DNA from 2 places in the Roseateles sp. GW835-FHT13E02 genome. Region 2 is predicted to be linked to the other one. Evidence: predicted binding sites of a transcription regulator. Region 2 holds the regulator's gene; the other holds the start of a gene.
The links. Region 2 encodes HrcA, which represses chaperone genes, less so after heat shock. Its sites were predicted from a motif close to TTAGCACTCNNNNNNNNNGAGTGCTAA; they were not measured.
Positions count from the first base shown of each region.

Region 1: a site for HrcA is predicted at 8,897-8,923, ahead of groES (co-chaperone GroES). Genes of this name have one in related genera too.

Region 1 covers NZ_JBXAGJ010000004.1:17,617-28,620, reverse strand. Annotated here, with positions in the region: gene AC1Q6P_RS05090 (cytochrome c biogenesis protein ResB) at 1-343, opposite strand, end outside; gene AC1Q6P_RS05085 (c-type cytochrome) at 627-1,256, opposite strand; gene yihA (ribosome biogenesis GTP-binding protein YihA/YsxC) at 1,328-2,119, shown strand; gene AC1Q6P_RS05075 (patatin-like phospholipase family protein) at 2,265-4,514, opposite strand; gene AC1Q6P_RS05070 (DUF1631 family protein) at 4,504-6,522, opposite strand; gene groL (chaperonin GroEL) at 6,785-8,434, opposite strand; gene groES (co-chaperone GroES) at 8,493-8,783, opposite strand; gene AC1Q6P_RS05055 (EAL domain-containing protein) at 8,995-11,004, opposite strand, start outside.
Region 2 covers NZ_JBXAGJ010000023.1:47,568-58,571, forward strand. Annotated here, with positions in the region: gene recN (DNA repair protein RecN) at 1-783, opposite strand, end outside; gene AC1Q6P_RS19950 (NAD kinase) at 787-1,662, opposite strand; gene hrcA (heat-inducible transcriptional repressor HrcA) at 1,731-2,750, shown strand; tRNA gene AC1Q6P_RS19960 (tRNA-Ile) at 2,963-3,039, shown strand; gene AC1Q6P_RS19965 (hypothetical protein) at 3,150-3,335, shown strand; partial or broken gene AC1Q6P_RS19970 (transposase) at 3,313-3,549, opposite strand; gene AC1Q6P_RS19975 (DUF2249 domain-containing protein) at 4,209-4,511, shown strand; gene AC1Q6P_RS19980 (NnrS family protein) at 4,536-5,756, shown strand; gene AC1Q6P_RS19985 (RrF2 family transcriptional regulator) at 5,793-6,302, shown strand; gene ccoG (cytochrome c oxidase accessory protein CcoG) at 6,289-7,725, shown strand; gene AC1Q6P_RS19995 (NnrS family protein) at 7,745-8,947, shown strand; gene AC1Q6P_RS20000 (Crp/Fnr family transcriptional regulator) at 8,988-9,581, opposite strand; gene AC1Q6P_RS20005 (type IV pili methyl-accepting chemotaxis transducer N-terminal domain-containing protein) at 10,100-11,004, shown strand, end outside.

The DNA.
Region 1 (11,004 bases), on a different contig from region 2:
GCGCGCGGCTCAGCTGCAGGATGGCCTTGTGGTGGTGGGCTTGCAGGGACTGCTCGCGCACCGACTCCTTGAAGTTCCGAATGTCCTGCAGGATCTTGGGCGTGTTGCGTGTGATGCACAGGCTGGTCGAAACCACCAGAAAGGCCAGGATCAGCAGAAACCACCAGGCGCCGTAGACGGTGTAGAGGTCGAACTTGCCGAACACCTCAGACCAGAAAGGTCCGAACTGATTGACGTAGTTGTTCAGCGGCTCGCGCTGCTTGACCACGGTGCCGATCACCGAGGCGATGCAGATCACGGTCAGCAAGGCGATGGCGAAACGCATCGAGGCCAGCAAATCCATCAGCTCCCGGGCAGCGGAATGCGGCGCCACGGCCACCGGGGCCAGGGCAGGGGCTGGGCCAGCCTGAGGCGCGGGGGTCGGCGCCGCCGCTTCGGGCGGGGCCGATGGCGGCGGCTCGGCCGGCACGGTGTCGTGCGCGTACTCGCTGGAAGGTAGGGTGTCGCTCATGGAAGCAGGATTGTCGGTGGGCGAGAGGCGTCGAGGGCGAGACCATGAAAAAAGGCCGGTGAAATCCACCGGCCTTGTTTGTGATCAGGTGCAGCGGCCGAAGGCTCGCTTGGGCTCAGCGCAGGCCGGCGATGTAGTCGGAGACGGCCTTGATCTCGCGATCGTTGAGCTTGGCGGCCACGCCGATCATCTGGGCGTTGTTGCCGCGGGCGCCGGAGCGGAAGGCGATCAGCTGCGCTTCGGTGTAATCCGAGTGCTGGCCGGCCAGACGCGGGTACTGGGCCGGCATGCCAGCGCCGTTGGGGCTGTGGCAGCCGGCGCAGGCCGGGATCGAACGCTCGGCAATGCCGCCGCGGTAGATCTTTTCGCCCAGCTCGACCAGGGTCTTGTCTTTGGCGAAACCCGGCTTGGCTTGCTTGGAGGCATAGAAGGCGGCGACATGCTTGATGTCTTCGTCCGACACGGTGGCGGCCATGCCTTGCATGACGGCGTTCTTGCGGATGCCTGCCTTGAATTCGGTCAGCTGCTTGGCCAGGTATTCGGGGTGTTGGCCTTGCAGGATGGGGTTGGCCGGGCTGCCGCGCGAACCGTCTGCCGTGTGGCAGGCGGCGCAGACCTGGGCCGCAATGGTGCCGCCTTTGGCCAGGTCGGGCTTGGCGGAGGCCTTGGCTTCGCTGGCTTGTGCCGCCGAGAAAGTGGCGAATGCAAGCACGAGGCTCGTGGTCAGGACAGCAGCAGTCTTCATCATGAATTTATTGATTCGGTAAGCGCAACCCATAGATTTTACAATGGCAATCCATCAAGCCTGAATACTTCATGACCAACACCACTTCTGAGCCGCAAGAAATCGCGCCAAATCCGGTTGCCGCGGCCGCCCCCACCGACAAGGTGGTGTTGGGCTGGACCCACACTGCTCGCTTCCTGACCACCGCCAGCCAGCTGGTCCACCTGCCGCCCAATGAGCTGCCCGAGATCGCCTTCGTCGGTCGGTCGAACGCCGGCAAGTCCACGGCCATCAACACCCTGGCCCAGCAAAAGCGCCTCGCCTTTGCGTCCAAGACACCGGGTCGCACCCAGCACATCAATCTGTTCCATCTGGGCCCCAAGGACGCGCCGAACGCGCTGTTCGCCGACCTGCCCGGTTACGGCTATGCGGCGGTGGCCAAGGCCGCCAAGCTGCGCTGGCAGAAGGTGATGGCCGACTATCTGGAGGTGCGGCGCAGCCTGTCGGGCGTGGTGCTGATGGTGGACTCGCGCCTGGGCCTGACCGATCTGGACAAGCAGCTGCTCGAGTTCGTCACTCCGCGCGTGCGCAATGGCGAAATCAAGCTGTTGGTGCTGCTGACCAAGGCCGACAAGCTCAATCGCAAGGAGGCCGATGCAGCCTTCTTCGCCACCCAGGATTTCCTCGGCGACATCGTCACCGAAGAGTCGGATGTGCGCGTGACCCTGTTCTCCGCGCTCAAGAAGCAGGGCGTGGCCGATGTCGCCCACATCCTGTACGAGTGGGCCCACAGCGCCACCCTGGTCAAGGCCAGCTTCAACCCCGAGGACCTGCCCGACCCGGCGGCCCAGGTGGACGAGGCCGTGCGGCCTGCTGCCGAGTAATCGGCGCTGGCGTACTGTCTGTTGCGAGCCGCCGTCAGGCAAGGCGGACGGCGCGCAGGAACCGGAACGTACTTGAGCTACGTGAGGATTCCGAGCACCGGCCAACGTCGCATGGCGGTGGCGCAGCAAGACAGCGCGCAAGCGCTCAGGGCCGGCCGATGAAGAGGTAGATGGCCTTGCTGCCCTGTGGGGCCATGCCCACCGCCAGGTAGAGCGGGCCGATGCCGGTGTCGGCGCCGATGAAGAGGCTGGCGGCCGTGCGCAGGTCCTTGCTGGAGACCTTGTCGTTCTGCCCCCAGGCATTGCCGATCTCCAGCGAGCCGCCGTAGAAGAAGCCACGCGTCAGCAGCGGCGTTTCGCGCAGGCGGCGGTAGTAGGTGGCGCGGCCGAAGATCAGGGTGTCGCCGATCAGCTGCCCCGGCTGGTAGCCCGAGAGCTGCTGGAATCCGCCCAGCGAATACGGCCCTTGCGCTGAGTCTTCGGGCTGGCGGGCCAGGAAGGTGCGGGCATGCAGATTGAGCGTGTGCGTGCCCCAGCTGCGCACCCAAGTGCCTTGCAGCTCGGCGCGGTGGAAGGCCGCGTGGCGCACGCTGCCGCCGCTTTGCTGGCCGGCAATCGCCTCGAACAGCACGCGGTAGCCACGCTGCGGGAAGTTGGCGAAGTCCAGCTGGTCCACCACCGCCTTGAGGCGCAGGCCGGTTTCACTCCAGACCTTGTCCAGGCGGTTGTCGCTGAGCAGGGCCGGCGCCAGCTTGGGTGTGACCCGCCAGTTCTGGTGCTGCAGACCCAAGCGCAGCTCACCAAGGCGGCCCCAGGGCTGACCCAGATCGGCGCCGAAGGTCGCGGCCTGGCGCTGCAGCCGCGCCACGGCGACATCGCTGGTGTCCTGGTAGAGCGTGAAATTGCGGCGATCGAGCTCGGCCCAGCCGGAGACAAACCAGTCATTCGAGCGGCCGAGCTGAAAACTCAGCGGCTGGTAGATCTCGCTGTAGAAGCGCGGCGTCTGGCCGATGGTCAGCTGGTTGCGCCACTCGGTGCCCAGCGGGGTCAGCCAGTGGCGGTTGTGGGAGATGCGCAGATTGAAGGCGCTTTCGCCGTCGAAATCGGTGCTGAGGTCCAGGCCGATGCGGAAGTAGTTCGGGCCCCAGTGCTTGTCATCCATGGTGAAGACAAGCGCGTCGCCGCCGGCGCGCTGCTCGACGTGGTAGTCGACCCGCTCATAGTCCCCCGAGGAGGCCAGCAGGCGCGCATCGCGCTCGGCCCGCTCGGTGTCGAAGATCTGGCCCGGCGCCGATTCCAGCTGCGCCTTGAAGCGCTCAGGGTTGGTGATGCTGCTGCCTTCGAACTGCACCGCTGCCAGCATGGCCTTGGGCTGGTTGCGGCGCACGCGTTCCAGCTGCCATTCGGCATAGGCCTCGGGCGACACGGCCAGGTTGCGCAGGCGCGGCAGCATGGCTTCGGCCGCGGCTTCGCCGGCGGCGATCAGTTCGCGGGTCTTGTCGAAATCGCTGGCGCCCAGCGGGCCCAGCTGCGGCGTGATCAAGAGATCGCTCGGCGCCAGCGTGGCCAGGCTGCGCTGGACGTTCTGTTCGGTCAGGATGTTGATCATCTGCCCGGTCACGCCGACCAGGGAGTTGAGTGCCGAGCGGCCCGACAGCGGCGTGCCGACATTGACGGCGATCAGGCGCTGCGCACCCAGGCTGCGGGCCACATCGACCGGCAGGTTGTTGACCAGGCCGCCGTCACCCAGGATGCGCTCCTGCCATTCGGTCGGCGCGAACACGCCGGGCACACTCATGCTGGAGCGCAGGGCCAGGGCCAGATCGCCCCGGCTCATCACCAGCTGGGCGCCAGTCTCCAGATCGGTGGCCACGGCCCGGAAGGGTGTGGGCAGATCGTCGAAGTTCTGCACATTGCGCACCGGCAGGGTGAAGCGGCGCAGCAGGATTTCCAGCCCGCGGCTGGACAGCGTGCCTTGCGGCAGGCGGATCTCGCCGTCGCGCATGCCCACCTCCACCGCCGGGGAGAATTCGAAATCCTCTTCCTTGCGGCGCTGCGAGAGCTGCTGCCGGTCGACCCGGCTGTTGAACACGGTGCCCCAGTTGACGGCCAGCAGCTCGCGCTCGAGATCGCGCGCACTCATGCCGCTGGCATAGAGGCCGCCGATGATGGCGCCCATGGAGGTGCCGGCCACCATATCGGCCGGGATGCGCTCGCGCTCCAGCACCTTGAGCACGCCGACATGGGCCAGGCCGCGCGCACCACCGCCCGAGAGCACCAAGCCGATGGGTGCTCGCTCGGCCGGGCCGGTGGTCTGCGCCTGGGCTTGGGCAAGCGGGCTGCCGATCAGCAGCGCCAGGGCCAGCAACAGGCCGGATCGGGCCTCAGGCCTCATCGTCCAGGTCTTGCATCAAGGTATCGACGGCGCGTTGCACCAGGCTGTTTTCATCAAGGGCGGTGATCAGGCCATGGGTCAGCAGGCGTTCCAGGGCCGCGCGGGTCAGCGAGTGGCGCTGGTCGGGGTCCTGGCCGACGAAGAGGAAGAACTGCCCGCTCTCGCTGATCCAGGCGACCTGGGCAGTCAGCCAGTGGCTTTGCACGAACAGGTGGTACCAGCCGCCGATGTGCAGGGCGTCCAGCCAGGCGCTGAGAGCGCTGCGCGCCTCGGCCGAGTCGTTCTGGTCGTAGAGCTGCACCGGCACCGTGGGCAGGTGGCCGCGGTTGACCCGGGTGTGGGCCCATTGCGTGGACATCTGCGATTCGCGTTCGACCAGCAGGCGCTGCAGCAATTCCTCGGGGCTGAGCTCCTGCTTGCCGGCGCTGCGCTGGGCCGCCTCGATGGCCTTGGCCGCTTCGGGCAGGGCGTGCTGGCCGCGCAGCACGCGGCCATGCTGGAACATCAGCTCCTGCAGCACCGATTCGCGCTGCGCCTCGGGCAGGGCGATGGCATCGCAGCCGCTGCGCAGCCCGTCGATCAAGGCGGGCAGCTTCTGGCGCAGACGCTGGCGCGAGCGCTCGTCAGGCGCGTCGTGCAGGCTGTCCAGCAACTGGTCCACCCATTCGATGCGGGTCAGGGCCTGGCTGGATTCACGGCCGTGCAGCACCATGGCCTGCACGATCACCTCGGCCCAGGCCGTGCCCAGGAAGCGGCGCAGCTTGGGGCCTAGCGGGGCTTCGGCCGTCTGTTGCGCCAGCTGTTCACGCAGCAGCTTGAGCCAGGCCTCGCGCATGGATTCGCGCTCGAGCGCACCCAGGGCCTGCGCGCTGCGTTCGCTGCGTTGCTGGGCCTGGCTGCTGATGTGGGCGTCGACCCGGCTCAGTGCCTGCTGGAACAGGGCGGCGCTCGGCAGCGCAGCGTCGATCAGGCCCTGGACTTCGCCTTCGACGATGCGCAGAAAGCTCTGCAGGCGCTCGTCATCGGCGCGCTCGAAGGCCATGCCATGCGCGGCCACGCGGTTGAGCAGTTGCCAGGTCGGATGGTCCTGCTTGTGCAATAGATTGGCATCGCTGCGGGCCAGGCGCACCACGGCGACCTGCAGTCGGGCCAGCAAAGCCTTGAGCGGCGGCAGCAGGCGCGGGTCGGCCAGGATTTGGTCGTAGAGCCGGCTCAGCAGATCGGGACCGGGGCCGGCGCGGAACACGGGCGCCGCGGTCCCTGAGGCCTGGCTGCTTCCGGCGGGCGGCAGCGGCATGGGCCGGCTGTTGTGCTCGTGCACGCGGCGAGCCAGGCCGTCCAGGGTGGCGGGCTGGGTGCTGCGCCGCGCCAAGGCCAGGCGCATGTCGGACTCGGGGCTGCTGCGCTGGGCTGCGTGGCTGGCCACCATGGGGCTGAGGTCGGCCGCACGCACCTGGGCGCACAGGGCGCTGTAGACGCGCAGCATGCCGCTGGCCATGGGTTGCGAGGCCGCCTGCATCAGCTCGTAACGCGCCTGCGGCTCCATCTCGACGCTGGACAGAGCCACCAGCAGGGCCTGGGCAAACAGGGCCGGGCGCACCGGGTTCTCGTTCTTCAAGGCCCGCGCGGTGCCGCGCAGGGCGGCGAAGACATTGCCGAGCTGGTGCAGCTCGGCGCGGGCGTGCTCTTCCACGGCGTGGATCACATGGGCCACGGCCACGTCCTGCAGGGCCTGGCGGTCGTCGACCAGGCTCAGGGAGTTGATGTCGTCCAGCTTGCGCTGCAGCGGGTCTTCGCCGCGGGCCGAGGCCTGCAGCAGGGGCAGCAGGGCGGTTTCGAAATCGTTGGGGAAGCGCGCGCGCATGCGCCGCCAGCCGTCCAGCAGGTGGAAGTGCTTGGGGCGGCTGTCCAACTCGTCCTGGATGGCATTGAGCAGGTGACGACTCAGGCCCGGCGCCTGGGTCATGGCTTCGGTCAGCAGGGAATGCAGGGTAGGTGCGTTGGACATGCGAGCGGGGTGCCGGATTTGCCGCTGATTATCAGCGTGAGTGGGCCTGCTGGCGCGAGCGTGTGGCGCCCGGGCAGCAGCGGCTGTGGCGCGCCGCGGCCCGGTGTGCGGATTGGCACGCGGCAGCCGCGTCGACCCCTCGAGATGCGGGGTGTTCGCCGCCGGGCCAGTGCGGAATGTACGGGCCATGAAAAAAGGGGCACCTTGCGGTGCCCCTTTTCGGAGGTCAGCGTGACAGGCCCCGGGGCCTGCCGGGCAGGCATTACATGCCCATATCGCCCATGCCACCCATGCCGCCCATGCCGCCGGGCATGCCGCCGCCGGCAGCTTCTTCCTTCGGCGTTTCGGCGACCATGCACTCGGTCGTCAGCATCAGCGAAGCGACCGAAGCGGCGTTTTGCAGCGCGGTGCGGGTCACCTTGGTCGGATCCAGGATGCCCATTTCGATCATGTCGCCATAGGTGTCGTTGGCTGCATTGAAGCCGTAGTTGCCCTTGCCGGCCAGCACGGCGTTGACGACGACGGAGGCTTCGCCACCGGCGTTGTAGACGATCTCGCGCAGCGGGGCTTCAATGGCCTTCAGCACCAGCTTGATGCCGGCGTCTTGATCGGCGTTGTCGCCCTTGATCTCGCCAGCAGCTTGCTTGGCGCGCAGCAGGGCCACGCCACCGCCGGCCACGATGCCTTCTTCCACGGCAGCGCGGGTGGCGTGCAGCGCGTCTTCCACGCGAGCCTTCTTTTCCTTCATTTCGACTTCGGTGGCAGCGCCGACCTTGATCACGGCAACACCGCCGGCCAGCTTGGCCACGCGCTCTTGCAGCTTCTCACGGTCGTAGTCGCTGGTCGCTTCTTCGATCTGGATGCGCACTTGCTTGACGCGGGCTTCGATGTCGGCAGCAGCACCGGCGCCATCGATGATGGTGGTGTTTTCCTTGCCCACTTCGACGCGCTTGGCTTGGCCCAGGTCGGCCAGGGTGACCTTCTCCAGGGTCAGGCCGACTTCTTCGGCGATGACCTTGCCGCCGGTCAGGATGGCGATGTCTTCCAGCATGGCCTTGCGGCGGTCGCCGAAGCCAGGCGCCTTGACGGCCACAACCTTCAGGATGCCGCGGATGGTGTTGACCACCAGGGTCGCCAGGGCTTCGCCTTCGACTTCTTCAGCAATGATCAGCAGCGGACGGCCAGCCTTGGCCACTTGCTCCAGCGTGGGCAGCAGGTCGCGGATGTTCGAGATCTTCTTGTCGAACAGCAGGACGAAGGGGTTGTCCAGCAGCGCGGCTTGCTTCTCGGGGTTGTTGATGAAGTAGGGCGACAGGTAGCCGCGGTCGAATTGCATGCCTTCGACGACGTCCAGCTCGTTGTTCAGGCTCTTGCCGTCTTCAACGGTGATCACGCCTTCCTTGCCGACCTTGTCCATCGCGTTGGCGATGATCTGGCCGACGTCAGCGTCGCTGTTGGCCGAGATGGTGCCGACTTGCGCGATTTCCTTGGAGGTGGTGGTGGCCTTCGAAGCGGCCTTCAGCTCGGCGACCAGGGCCGTGACGGCCTTGTCGATGCCGCGCTTCAGGTCCATCGGGTTCATGCCGGCGGCCACGTACTTCATGCCTTCGCGCACGATGGCTTGGGCCAGCACGGTGGCGGTGGTGGTGCCGTCACCGGCGTTGTCGCTGGTCTTGGAAGCCACTTCCTTGACCATCTGCGCGCCCATGTTCTGCAGCTTGTCCTTCAGCTCAATTTCCTTGGCCACGGACACACCGTCCTTGGTCACGGTGGGGGCGCCGTAGGAGCGCTCGAGCACCACGTTGCGGCCCTTGGGGCCCAGGGTCACCTTGACCGCATTAGCCAGGATGTTCACGCCTTCAACCATGCGAGCACGAGCTTCGCCGCCAAAGATCACGTCTTTTGCTGCCATGTGTATTTCTCCGAATTCTTAGAAAAGGGTCAGAACTTGTTGCGGGTCGGGCGAAGAATTACTTCTCGACAACCGCAAACAGATCTTCTTCGCGCATCACCAGCAGCTCATCGCCGTCGACCTTGACGGTCTGGCCCGAGTACTTGCCGAACAGAACGCGGTCACCGACCTTCACGTTCAGAGCAATCAGGTCGCCCTTGTCATTGCGCTTGCCGGCGCCGACGGCCAGCACTTCGCCTTGATCCGGCTTCTCAGCAGCGGCGTCAGGAATGACGATGCCCGAAGCGGTCTTGGTTTCTTGTTCGAGGCGCTTAACGATCACGCGATCGTGCAGAGGACGCAGTTTCATCACATCTCCTTGAGATTTTCGGGGCTTGATCGGGTGTGGCGGCCGGGCCGTTCACACCGTCATGGGGGTAAAACCTGAACTCGCGCACCGGCCTGGGCCGGTTTTGGAGTTCGTTAGCACTCGACCTTGGTGAGTGCTAGCAGGAGGATTATAGGGGTGGCCCTCGGGCTTTCAAGAGGGGGCGAGGCAAGAAAAGCGGGGGCGGTGCCGCTCAGTCCGTGCCCAGGTGCAACCAGGCCTGCCCGGCCTGCCACCGGGCGCGCCAGGCCGGCAGCGCCTCGGCCGGCATGGGCCGGGCGATGCCGTAGCCCTGGACCTGGTGGCAGCCCATGGCGTGCAGGCGGGCGCCATGCTCCAGGCTTTCCACGCCTTCGGCGATCACCTCGCGGTGGAAGGCGTGCGCCAGTTCGATCACGCCCTTGACGATGCTGAGGTCGTCGGGGTCGACCAGCATGTCGCGCACAAAGCTCTGGTCGATCTTGAGCGTGGCCACGGGCAGCTTGCGCAGGTAGGTGAGGGAGGAGTAGCCGGTGCCGAAATCGTCGAGCGCGAACTGCACGCCCAAGGCCATGCAGCGCTCCAGCACCGCCACCGCCTGTTGCATCTCGCCCAGGGCCGAGGTTTCCAGCACCTCCAGCTCCAGCCGTGCCGGCGCCACCCGCGGGTGGCGCGCCAGGCTGTCCGCCAGATGCTCGCTGAAGCCTGGCTGCAGCAAGTGGGTGGCGCTGATATTGATGCTGATGGGCAGGTCCATGCCCTGGTTTGCCCAGGTTTCGAGCTGATTCAGGGCCGCCTCCATGACCCATTCGCCCAGCGGGCGCTCCAACTCGCCACCATGCACCTGGCCCAGGAACTCGCCCGGCGGCAGCAGGCCGCGCTCGGGGTGCTGCCAGCGAAGCAGGGCCTCCACGCCCACCACCGCGCCGTGGCGCAGATCGACCTTGGGTTGGTAGAACAAACAGAACTCGTCTTGCTGCAAAGCCTGTTGCAGGCGGGCCAGTTGCTCGCGGTGTTGGCGGGCAGCGCGGTCGATCTCGGTGTCGAAGAGCTGGTAGCGATTTCTCCCGGTTTGTTTGGCCAGGTACATGGCCTGATCCGCATGGCGCATCAAGGTGTCCGGATCGGCGTGGTCCAGAGGATAGAGGCTGACACCGACGCTGGCCGAGATGCTGAGCTCACGGCCCTCTACCGACACCGGTGCCTGCACCGAGCGCAGCAGGCGCTCCAGCACCAGGGCGCATTCCTCGGGGCTGTCCAGCTCGGTCAAGAGGATGACGAACTCATCGCCACCGAGCCGGGCCAGGGTGTCATCGACCCGCAGCACCTGCTTGAGGTTATGGGCCACGCCGATCAGCAGCTCGTCGCCGGCGGCATGGCCATGCTGGTCGTTGATGGCCTTGAAGCCATCGAGATCCAGGAAGCACACGGCCGTCATGCGGCCACTGCGGTCAGCGCGGTGGATGGCCTGATTGAGCCGGTCGGATAGCAAGCGGCGGTTGGGCAGCAGGGTCAGGGGGTCGAAATTGGCCACCCGGTTCAGCTCGGCTTCGTGGGCCTTGAGCTGGCTGATGTCGGTGAAGACGCTGACATAGTCGCTGACGCGTCCCTGGCGGTCGCGTACGACCGAGACCGATTGCAAGGCCGCGAACAAGTCGCCGTCCTTGCGGCGGTTCCAGATCTCGCCGCGCCAGAAGTCCTGTTCCTTCAGCGATTGCCAGAAGTCCTGGAAAAAGCTCGCCTCATGCCGACCCGAAGACAGCACCCGCGGTGACTGGCCGAGCACCTCCTCCTGACTGTAGCCGGTGATGCGGCTGAAGGCCGGATTGACCTTGGTGATCAGGCCGTCGGCCTGGGTGACCATGATGCCCTCGTAGCAGTTCTCGAACACCACGCGCGCCTCGCGCTGCGCCAGCTCCAGAAGCTTGCGCTCATGGATGTCGGTGTGGGTGCCGGACATGATCCAAGGCGTGCCGTCGGCGCCGCGCTGGACCACGCCGCCGCGGGTCAGGATCCAGTGCCATTCGCCGGCTTTGGTGCGCACTCGAATCTCGAACTCGTGGGTGGCAATCTCGCCGTTCAGGTGGCGCTGGATCGATTCGAGTGCGCGCGGCAGGTCCTCGGGGTGAACCAGTTGGGACCAGTTTTCGGGGGCCACCTGCATCTCACCGCGCTGGTAGCCCAGCATGGTCTCCCAGCGCGCACTGACCTGGAAATGGTTGCT
Region 2 (11,004 bases):
GGCCAGGCGGGCGTCGTACTCGAGCACATCTTCCAGCCGGTCCAGTGCGTCGCCGGTCAGGCCTTCGGCCGTGCTGTCCTCGGCTTCGCTGAGCGCGTTCAGCGCGGCGCGCACCGCGTCGAGCAGCGATTGCGCATGCGAGAGCCGCTGGTGCTCGGCATTGAGTTCGTCCCACTCGTCGGCGCCCGGGGCCAGGCGGTCGATCTCGCCGATCTGCCAGGCCAGGCGTTCGCGCTCGCTGAGCAGCTCGTTCTGGCGTGTCTGCGCGGCGTCCAGCGCTTCGCTGGCGCGCTTCCAGTCGGCGAATGCGGCGGCCAGGGGGCGGGTGTCGAGGTCGGCGTACTGGTCCAGCAGCTCGCGCACCGAGGCCGGGCGGGTCAGGCCTTGCCAGGCGTGCTGGCCGTGGATGTCCAGCAGGCGGTCGGCCAGCTCGCGCAGCTGGCTCACGGTGGCGGCGCTGCCATTGATCCAGGCGCGGCTCTTGCCTTGGCTGTCGATCACGCGGCGCAGCAGCAAGCTGGCGCCCTCGGATTCAAAACCGGCTTCGTCCAGCCAGCCGCTCAGGTGCGCGGGGCAGTCAAACTCGGCCGAGATCTCGGCGCGCGCCGCGCCTTCGCGCACCACGCCGGCATCGCCGCGCTGGCCCAGGGCCAGCTGCAGCGCGTCGATCAGGATGGACTTGCCGGCGCCGGTTTCGCCGGTCAGCACCGAGAAACCGGCGCCGAAATCGAGTTCCAGCTCGGGCACGATGACGAAGTCACGCAGACTCAGGCGTCGCAACATGGTTCAGCTCACCCCTTCATACCAGCGCAGCTTGCGGCGCAGGGTGGCGTAATAGCTCCAGCCCTTGGGGTGCAGGAAGCAGACCTGGTGGGCCGAGCGGCGCACGGTGATGCGGTCGCCGTGCAGCAGGCTGGCCAGGCTTTGCATATCGAAATTGACGCTGGCATCGCGGCCGGCCACGATCTCCATGCGCACCTCGCCGGTGTCCGGCAGCACGATGGGCCGGTTGGACAGCGTGTGCGAGGCAATCGGCACCAGCAGCCAGCCGCCGATGCTGGGGTGCATGATGGGGCCGCCGGCCGAGAGGGCGTAGGCGGTGGAGCCGGTGGGCGAGGCGACGATCACGCCATCCGCCCGCATATTGGCCACGAACTCGTCGCCCACATCGATGCGCAGCTCCACCATGCTGGCGGTGGCGCCGCGGCTGACCACCACATCGTTCAGGGCCAGGCCGTCGAAGATGCTCTCGCCATCGCGCCAGACCGAGCCTTCCAGCATGGAGCGCTTTTCGGTTTCGAAATCGCCGTCCAGAATCGGCGCCAGCGCTTCCTGAAACTTCTCCAGCGAGATGTCGGTGATGAAGCCCAGCCGGCCCTGGTTGATGCCCACCAGCGGGATGCCATGCGGCGCCATCTCGCGCGCGAAACCGAGCATGGTGCCGTCACCGCCGACGACGATGGCCAGGTCGCAGCGCGAGCCCAGCTCCTCGGTCGTCAAGGCCTCGAAGGCCGTCATGCCGGTGTTGAGGGCGGTTTCGCTTTCGAGGGAAACATCGAGGCCTTGCCGCATCAGAAAATCGGCAATCTCCTCCAGAATCGGGCGTATGCCGCGGGCCTGGTGTTTGCCGACGATTGCCACATGTTGGAAACGTTTGGCCATAGCGAAGAATTACACCACAGCACTATGTCAGTCCGCTGAAGGCGGGCGCCAGTCCCTACAATGCCGCCATGCTCGACGAGCGATCCAAATCCCTGCTGAAAACCCTGGTCGAACGCTATATCGCGGACGGCCAACCTGTCGGTTCCCGCACCCTGTCCAAAGCCTCGGGTCTGGAGCTGAGCCCTGCCACCATCCGCAATGTGATGGCCGATCTGGAAGAGCTGGGCCTGATCGCCAGCCCCCACACCAGCGCCGGCCGCATCCCCACGGCGCGCGGCTACCGCCTCTTTGTCGACACCATGCTGACCGCCCAGCCCGGCCTGGTGGTGCCCGATGACCGGCCGATCGAGGCCCAGATCCAGCCCGACCAGCCCCAGCGCGTGATCGCCAGCGCCGCGCATCTGCTGTCCAGCCTGTCCAATTTCGTCGGCGTGGTCACCGCGCCGCGCAAGCCCAGCGTCTTCCACCACATCGAGTTCCTGCGCCTGGGCGAGCGCCGTGTGCTGGTCATCATGGTCTCGCCCGATGGCGATGTGCAGAACCGCGTCATCTTCACCGCCCAGGACCACAGCCAGGCCGAGCTGGCCGAGGCCAGCAACCGCCTCAACGCCAGCTACGCCGGCCTGAGCCTCGAGGCCGTGCGCGAGCGCCTCAAGAGCGAGGTGGACCAGCTGCGCAGCGAAATCTCCGGCCTGATGAGCGCCGCGGTCCAGGTGGGCAGCGAAGCCATGGCCGACGAGCAGGAGCGCGTCATCATCTCCGGCGAGCGCAATCTGCTCACCGTGCAGGACTTCTCCAACGACATGGGCAGCCTGCGCCGCCTGTTCGATATGTTCGAGCAGAAGACCCAGTTGATGCGCCTGCTCGATGTCTCCAGCCGCGCCGAGGGCGTGCGCATCTACATCGGCGGCGAAAGCCAGGTCGTGCCCTTCGAAGAGCTGTCCATCGTCTCCTCGCCCTACGAGGTCAACGGCCAGGTCGTCGGCACCCTGGGCGTCATCGGCCCCACCCGCATGGCCTACGACCGCATGATCCAGATCGTGGACATCACCTCGAGGATGGTGAGTCAGGCGCTGTCGCAGAAATGAGGGGCGGGCGCGTACCCCGCGCGTGGTGAATGAGTGAACGGGTGAACAGGTGAACACCTGCGGGTCAGGCTGCTTCACCATTCACGACTCGCGATTCACGAGCCCCTTGGGGCCCCAGCCCTCGCCCGCAGCTCCCCCCTATACAATCGCGGGCTTCGCCGGTGCAAGGCCGGCGATTTTTCCTTTTCTCCAAGGGTCGCAAGTCCCCCGGGGGGCCGTTAGCTCAGTTGGTTAGAGCAGGGGACTCATAATCCCTTGGTCACAGGTTCAAGTCCTGTACGGCCTACCAAGTATTCATGCGGGTTTGCGGGCGATTTCTTCGCTCCGCTGCGCACCGAAAAGTACCCAAAGGTACAAATTCGGTACAGTGGTCAGGGACAGTGCCAATCGAGAGCCTGCATGCCTACCATCGTCAAGACCGAATCAGGGAACTGGAAAGCCGTCATCCGCAAGACCGGCTTCCCCACTGCCACCAAGACTTTCCGCCTCAAGCGTGATGCTGAGGACTGGGCGCGACGCGCCGAGGATGAGATGGTGCGCGGTCTCTACGTCAAACGGGCGCCACCTCTCGTTCCAGTTCCTTGATGCGCTGAGCCTCCGCAGTCGAGACACCGTCTCGCTGGCCGGCATCGACCTCGTGCTGTTTCACCCAAGTGTGCAAGGTCTGCGGCACGCAGCCGATCTTGTCGGCGATGGATTCGATGGCCGCCCACTGCGACGGGTGTTCTGCTCGGTGCTCCAGCACCATGCGCACGGCACGCTCACGCACCTCGGGCGAAAACTTCGGGGACTTCTTCATGGCTCCATTCTCCAGAGTTGGAGCCTCCTCGAAACCCGGGGCGATTCACTGGCCACAATTAACCGGTGCGCTTGCCGGGCCAGATCATCTCGTTGGTCCTGGTCGGAAGGTATTCCAATTTTGCAAACCCCTCTTGCCGGATGAGGTGGGAGCAGTGTCAGCCTGGCACACCTTGGCAAGGGCGCTGCTGTAAGCCTCCTGCGTCTGCTGCTGCTGTTGGCTACCAAGATCCAACTGCGCGGGAGCCTCCTGGAGCCGCGCTGCAGTGCCGGCATGCGCGCGGCGATCTGCCTCGAGCTCGACACGCTGCTCGTCTTTCCCCGGTGCGCCGCGGCGAGCTCTTCCAGCAGACGTTGGAGGCCATTACGCGCTGCGTTGGCATCCGGGTGCGTCGCGGCGGCTTCGCGTTGCAGTCGTTCGCCCTCGCAAGCGTTGGTTTGACAGCATTCTGAAAGTTGAGGGACTACTGCCCGCAGTTTTGCGCGAAGGGCTGTCTCGCTTGTCTTCCGCTCCGACAAGGACTCGCCGTGCACATCGCATCGTATTCCGTTCGCTGAAGTGCATGGCGGCGAAACAGAAGATGCATTTTATATGTTGCTTTACGGATCGGGTTGCGAAACAATAGATTCATTGTGAATGCAACTTATTAGGGATCTCGCATGAACATCGACTCCGACCACTGCGCCGTGCCGGCCAGACACTCCGTTATTGATGTGCGACTGGTTGCCCCGGCGCAGCGCCACGTCCTGATCTTCCGGCACTTTGAAAGCTTGCCGGTCGGCGCTTGGTTCGAGCTACACAGCGACCATGAACCTGTTCCGTTGAGGCAGCAGTTCCAGTCCTTGTGGCCCGGTCAGTTCGATTGGGAGGTTTTGGATGCTGGTCCGACGCAATGGCGTCTTCGTATCGGTCGGCGCTTGGTGGCCCAGAGTTGCTGCGGTTGCTGCAGCGGCGCCCGCTGAGCGAAGCGGCAGGAGGAGAGCAGGATGGGCACTGTGTTCGTTCAGTTGCAGGAGCCGCCTCGGCGGCACCGATCCGGCCAGGGGTTGGCGCTCTGGGATCTGGGCTTTCGGCCGTTTTATCTGTTGGCCGCCTTGCTGGCCATGCTGTCCGTGCCTTTGTGGGCGCTGCAATTCAGCGGCTTGCTGGCCAGTGGAGGTCTGCGCGGTTCAGCCTGGCATGCCCATGAGATGGTGTTCGGCTATGCCTTGGCCATCGTGATCGGTTTTTTGTTCACGGCCGGTCGAAACTGGTCGGGGCGGGCCACGCCGACGGGCCGCCCTTTGATGGCGCTGGCGGCGCTCTGGGTGCTCGCCCGCGTGCTGGTGCTGACGCCTTGGCTGTGGGCCTCGCTGGCGGTCAATGTGGCCGTGCCTTGGCTGGCGGCTTGGGGCTTGTGGCGTGCCCTGCACGCAGGCGGCAACCGGCGGAATTACTTCTTTGTCGGCTTGCTGCTGGCCCTGGGCTTGGCCACCGCTGCTTTACATCTCGGGCAGTTGGGCCTGTGGGCCGAGCTTCAGCTGCCGGTGGCACCTTTTCAAGGCCTGGGCTTGCCCTTTGCGCTCGATTTGCTCTTGTTCATGATTGCCGTCATGGCCGGCCGAGTGCTGCCCATGTTCTCCAACAATGGTGTGCCCGGCATGAACGCGCGCCGTGAGCCTCGCCTGGAGCGCGTCGCACTGGCGGCGCTGCTGCTGCTGGCCGCCTGCGACGCACTGGGCTTGAGTGGCCCCGTGATGCTTCTGGCGCTGCTGCCGGCTTTGCTGGCGCACAGCTTGCGCTTCGCGCTCTGGCAGCCTTGGAAGACCCTGGGCAACCCTTTGGTCTGGGTGCTGCACGCGGCCTACGCTTGGCTCTTGCTGCACCTGGCTCTGCGTGCAGCGGCGACCCTGGACTGGCTGCCCGCGGCCTCTGCGACCCATGCCCTGACGGTGGGCCTGATCGGACTGATGACCCTGGGCATGATCACGCGCACCGCCCTCGGGCACACGGGTCGGCCGCTGAAAGCTGGGCCGGTGGAGACGGCGGCCTACTTGGCCTTGCTTGCGGCCGCAGTGCTGCGGGTGTTTCTGCCGCTGCTGCTGCCGGCGGCCTTGCTATGGGCGGTCTGGCTGTCTGCCCTGTGCTGGACCTTGGCATTTGCCCTGTATTTGTGGCGTTATGGTCCCATGCTTCTGCGGCCCAGGGTTGATGGGCTTCCCGGATGAGTACATGGCCCCGTTCAAAACCAACAAGGATCAGCCATGCGCTTGACCACCATGACCGACTACGCCTTGCGCATGCTGATCTATTTGGGTCAGCAACCCGATCGGCTCTGCACCACGGCTGAGATCGCTCAGGCCTATGACATCTCGGAAGCCCATCTGACCAAGATCACCCACCAGCTCGGCCTGGGCGGCTGGATTCGTACCGTGCGTGGCAAAGGCGGGGGCATGAGCTTGGCTTTGGCGCCGGGTGACATCATGCTCGGCGAATTGGTGCGTGCCGTGGAGCCCGACTTCTACCTGGTGGAGTGTCTCGGCAATGGCAATGCCTGCAGCCTGACTGGCCGCTGCCGCCTGACCGGGATCTTCAACGAGGCGCTCGCGGCCTTCCTGGAGCAGCTGGATCGTCACAGCCTGGCTGATCTCTTGAGCCCCGCCCAGACTCCCGCCAGCGCCACGTCGCGCGGCGAGCCTGTGGGCTTGTCCGGTTTGAGCATTCAGCCCGTCCCCATCAAAAGGCGCGGCCGAAAGCCCCATGAGCCACTCTGACACCCCCTGCTCACCGCTGGGTTCGACGGCGCCCCGGGTGATTCCGCTGTATGTGGCCGAGGCCAAGGTCTACCCGCGTTCGGTCATTGGCCGCTTTGCCAACTGGCGCTGGCTGATGGTCGCGCTGACTCAGCTCTTCTTCTACGGCGTGCCCTGGCTGCAGTGGAATGAACGCCAGGCCCTGCTGTTCGATCTGGAGGCTGGGCGTTTCTATGTCCTGGGCCTGTTGTTGGTGCCGCAGGACTTCATCTACCTCGCTGCCTTGCTGGTGCTCAGCGCCCTGGCCTTGTTCTTCTTCACCGCCGTGGCTGGCCGCCTCTGGTGTGGCTACAGCTGTCCGCAGACGGTCTACACCGAGATGTTTCTGTGGATCGAGCGCCATACCGAGGGCGATCGCCAGGCGCGCATGCGCCTGGACCGCTCGCCCTGGTCGGCTGAGAAGCTGGCGCGCAAGACCGCCAAACACGGAGGCTGGTTGGCCCTGTCCTTGCTGACCGGCTTCAGCTTCGTCGGCTACTTCGTGCCGATCCGCGAGCTCAGCCAGCAGCTCTTGCACCTGCAGCTCGCGGCCTGGCCGAGTTTCTGGGTGCTGTTCTACGCGGGCGCCACCTATGGCAACGCCGGTTTTTTGCGAGAACAGATGTGCAAGTACATCTGCCCCTATGCGCGCTTCCAGAGTGCCCTGATCGATGCCGATTCGTTGATCATCAGCTACGACGCCGCTCGCGGCGAGCCGCGTGGCGCGCGTTCGCGCAAGGGGCTGGAGCTCGCGCTTGGCCAGACCGCCGATTGCGTGGACTGCACCCTGTGCGTACAGGTTTGCCCCACCGGCATTGATATCCGCAATGGCTTGCAGAACGAATGCATAGGCTGCGCCGCCTGCATTGACGTCTGTGACCAGGTGATGGACAAGGTCGGGGCGCCGCGCGGCCTGATCCGCTATGCCACCGAGAACGGCATCAAGAACCATTGGACCCGCGCGCAGATGCTGGCTCGCGTGTTGCGACCTCGGGTCTTGATTTATGGGACGGGCCTGTTCTTGCTGAGCGGCGCCTTCGCTTTCAGCCTGCAGCAGCGCCAGGATCTGTTGATCGATGTGGTCAAGGACCGCAGCACCATGGCGCGCGAGGTCGGGGACGGTGTGGTCGAGAACGCCTACCGCCTGCAACTGATCAACCGCACCGAGCGGCCTTTGCGCCTGAATCTGAGCGCCGAGGGTTTGGTCGGGCTGCAGTTGCAAGCCCAAGGGGGTAGCCAGTTTCTGTTGGCGCCGGCCGCCATCGGCGCCGTGCCGGTTCAGCTGCGCTTGCCTCAGCAGGCTGGCCTCGCTCCAGGCACCCATACCGTCTACTTCGTCGCCGAGGATCGCGACCACCCCGGCAGCCGCTTCCGCAGCAAGGCCGTGTTCTACCTGCCGCGCTGATCTCTGCCGGCGCCTGCACATGCTGTCGCCCCACCGTCCGTTGTTCGCGGCTGCCGCTGCGCTGTGGCTGAGCAGCGCACTCTGGTGGAGCGCGTGCTTGTTGGGGCTGCTGCCTGCCGGTGTGCTGCCGGTGTCGGTCCTGCATGGCTGGCTGATGAGTCTGGGCATGATGCCGCTGTTCATTGCCGGCTTTGCTGGCACCAGCTTTCCGCGCTGGCTGGACCAAGAGCCGCTCGACGGCAGTCGGCTCGTGCTGCCCGCTGTTGCCGCCTGGCTGGCCTGGCTGGGCTTGTTGCTGGCCGATGCTGCGGGCCGGCGCGGCCTGGCCGCCGGGTTCGCAGCCGTGCCGGGCCTGTTCATGCTCGGCATCGCAGTGGTCCTGCTGCGCCGCTGTGCCCGGCACGGTGCACGCTTTTCAGCGCATGCCTGGGGCATCGCCGCCGGCTTGCTCTGGGTTGGCCTGTGCCAGCTGTGTGCTGCGCTGGCCGTGCTGGTCGAGCAGGCCACGCTGCTGCAGGCGGCGCAGCGCCTGGGTTTGTGGCTGGGCGTCGGCAGCATCTTCATGCTGGCCTTGCAGCGCTTGACGCCTTTTGTGCACCAGCAAGGCCGACGCGCGCCAGGTCTCTTGATCGGCCTGCTGCTCAGCCTGCTGCTGCGCGCTGGCCTGGACCTGGCCGCGCTCTGGGCCTGGCCACTGCCAGCCCCGATTCACCTGTTGGCTGCCGCGGCCCTGCTGTGCCTGGCGGTGTTTGTTTTGCGCGACGCGCAGCGGCGCGAACTGCTGGCCGCTCGACGCACGCCCCTGGTCGCCCAGCTTCATGCCGGCTATGTGTGGCTGGGTCTGAGCCTGGCCTTGGACGCGCTGGCGCAAGGGGGCGCCGGACTGGGCCGTCCGGATCTGCAGCGCGCGCTGGCCATGGCGGCCTTGCATGCGCTGACGCTCGGATTTATGGGCACGACCCTGCTGGCCATGGCCAGCCGGGTCAGCGCCGTTCAACAGGGTCGAAGCGTGGCCGTCGACCGAGGCCAGAGCTTGATGCAAGCCCTGCTGCAGTTGCTGACTGCTGGCCGCTTGGCTGCCACGCTGGCTCCTGTCTGGCCGGGCCTTGTAGACCTGCTGCCTGCTGTTGCGCTGGCCTACCTCGTTCTGGCGCTGGCCTGGAGCTTGCGCTATGGGCCGTGGCTGCTACAAAGCGGGAGAGGAAGAGGTCGTGAACGATGAAGCGCAATGCGGCTGCCCCGAGCTTGTGCCCCAGTACTTCTCAAAGGCCGGACCTCAGCTCATGGGGCGCTGGCTTGACGCTGGCTGGACGCTGGCTCAAGGCGGCGAGGCGCGCGGGATCCGGGAAGCGCAGCTGGCTGTGCTTCATCACGATCAGGCCTTGCTCATGGAACTGACGCAGGGTGCGGGACAGGGTCTCCGGTGTCACGCCCAGTTGCGCAGCCAAGTCCCGTTTGAACTGGCTCAGGGTTAAGCAGTCGCCTTGGCCGTTCAGCATGAACTCATGAAGCAGCCATTCGGCGAGCCGAGACGGGAAATCTTGAGTGGCCAGGGCCTGGCGAGACTCCAGGGCGTCGCAAGCGCTTCGACTCAGGCTGTCCAGCAAGGTGGCCAGCAGCGCCGGATGCTGGCGGCAGAGATCCAGCACGGGCAGTGCCGGAAACTCATGGGCCACCACAGGGCTGAGGGCCAGGGCGGACTCGGGGAAGGGTGCCTGGGTCCAGGCTGTGGCCAGGTCCACCCATTGCCCCCCGTGCAGCGCCCGGCTCTGTCGCCAAACCCCTTTGTTGTCCTGTCTGCCCAGGCTGAGCTTGCCGCGGACCAGCAGCCACAAGCCGCCCGCCTGGTTGCGCACGCCATCGCTCAGAAGGCGCGCGCCTTGCCGCGCGCGGTGCCCGCGTCCCAGTGAGGCCAGCCTGATCAGAATTTCATCATGGCCGGCCAGTTCCGGCCATGCCTGCTGCAAAGCCAGGAGCAGGGCAGGGGACGGGCGGGCCGCTCCTGACTTCGCGCTTGGCAAGAGGCTTGTGCCCGTCGGTGTCGGCGGGAGCAGCACCGGGCCTGACCGAGGCTGACTTGGGTGCGATGCATGGCTGCTGAGTGTCATGATGGTGGCCTTTTTGGCGACTGCAGGGCAAAACCGGGGCGGCATGCGGGCCTGCATGCGGCCCTGCGTGTGATGGGCTCTAGTCGAACACCGATGGCCCCCGCTCGACCTTGAACTGGTGCAAGAATGCAGCGCTTCCCAGCACCTTTCCCTCATGTGATCCTGCTTGGACCCGCTGCCTCGCCGTTCAGGCATGGGCCGCTGCCTCGACGGACATCCAAGTTCCTAGACCCTGCCGTCTGACTCGAAGTCCATCGCCACAGCTCATGAATCTCTCCTCGCCGCGTTTGCCCTGGTCATTGGGGGCCAAGCTGAACCTGATTGGCGCTTGCCTGCTCTTGCTGGCCCTCAGTGGCATCGGTCTGATGATGTCTTTCACCCGGCAGCTGGACGGCGGGGCTGCGGCGGTCAACGAAGCCGGCCGCATGCGCATGCAGACCTGGCGCTTGGCTCAATCTCTGGAGGGCGGCAACCCTGCGCTGATTGCGGGCCAGCTTGATCAGTTTGAGCAGAGCTTGCTCCTGCTCAGCCGCGGCGACCCCACGCGGCCGCTGGCCCTGCCCAAGGACCCGGCCACTCGCGCCGCATTTGTCGTGGTGCAGGACGAGTGGTTGCGCTTGCGCTCAGATTGGACCTCGGGCCCGGCGCCTCAAGCCGAACAAGTCGCGGAACGAGCGACGCAGTTTGTCGCTCATATCGATGACTTTGTGTCGGCGATTGAGTCGCAGCTGGCGAGCCTGACTGCGCTTCTCAACTGGCTGCAGTTCGCCATGGTCGGCCTGGCTTTGACGGCGGCCGCTGCCTTGCTGTATGCCGGCTACCGCCTGATCCTGCGGCCATTGAGCCGTTTGCATGCGGGCCTGGCTCAGGTCGGCCGCGGCGATCTGGAGGCGCGGGTGTCGGTCAGTTCGCACGATGAGTTCGGCGCCCTTTCAGAAGGCTTCAACGCCATGGCCGCCACCCTCCAGAGCCTGTATCAAAACCTGGAGGCCCAGGTGAGCGCCAAGACCCAGGATCTGGCGCTGCAGAACACCCGCCTGGCGGCGCTTTACCGGGCTGCCGACTGGGTGTCCAAGGCCGACAGCCTGTCCACGCTGGCCCAAGGCTTCGCCACCCAGCTCCGGGCCTTGGCTCAAGCCGATGCTTCGGCCGTGCGCTGGTCTGACGAGGG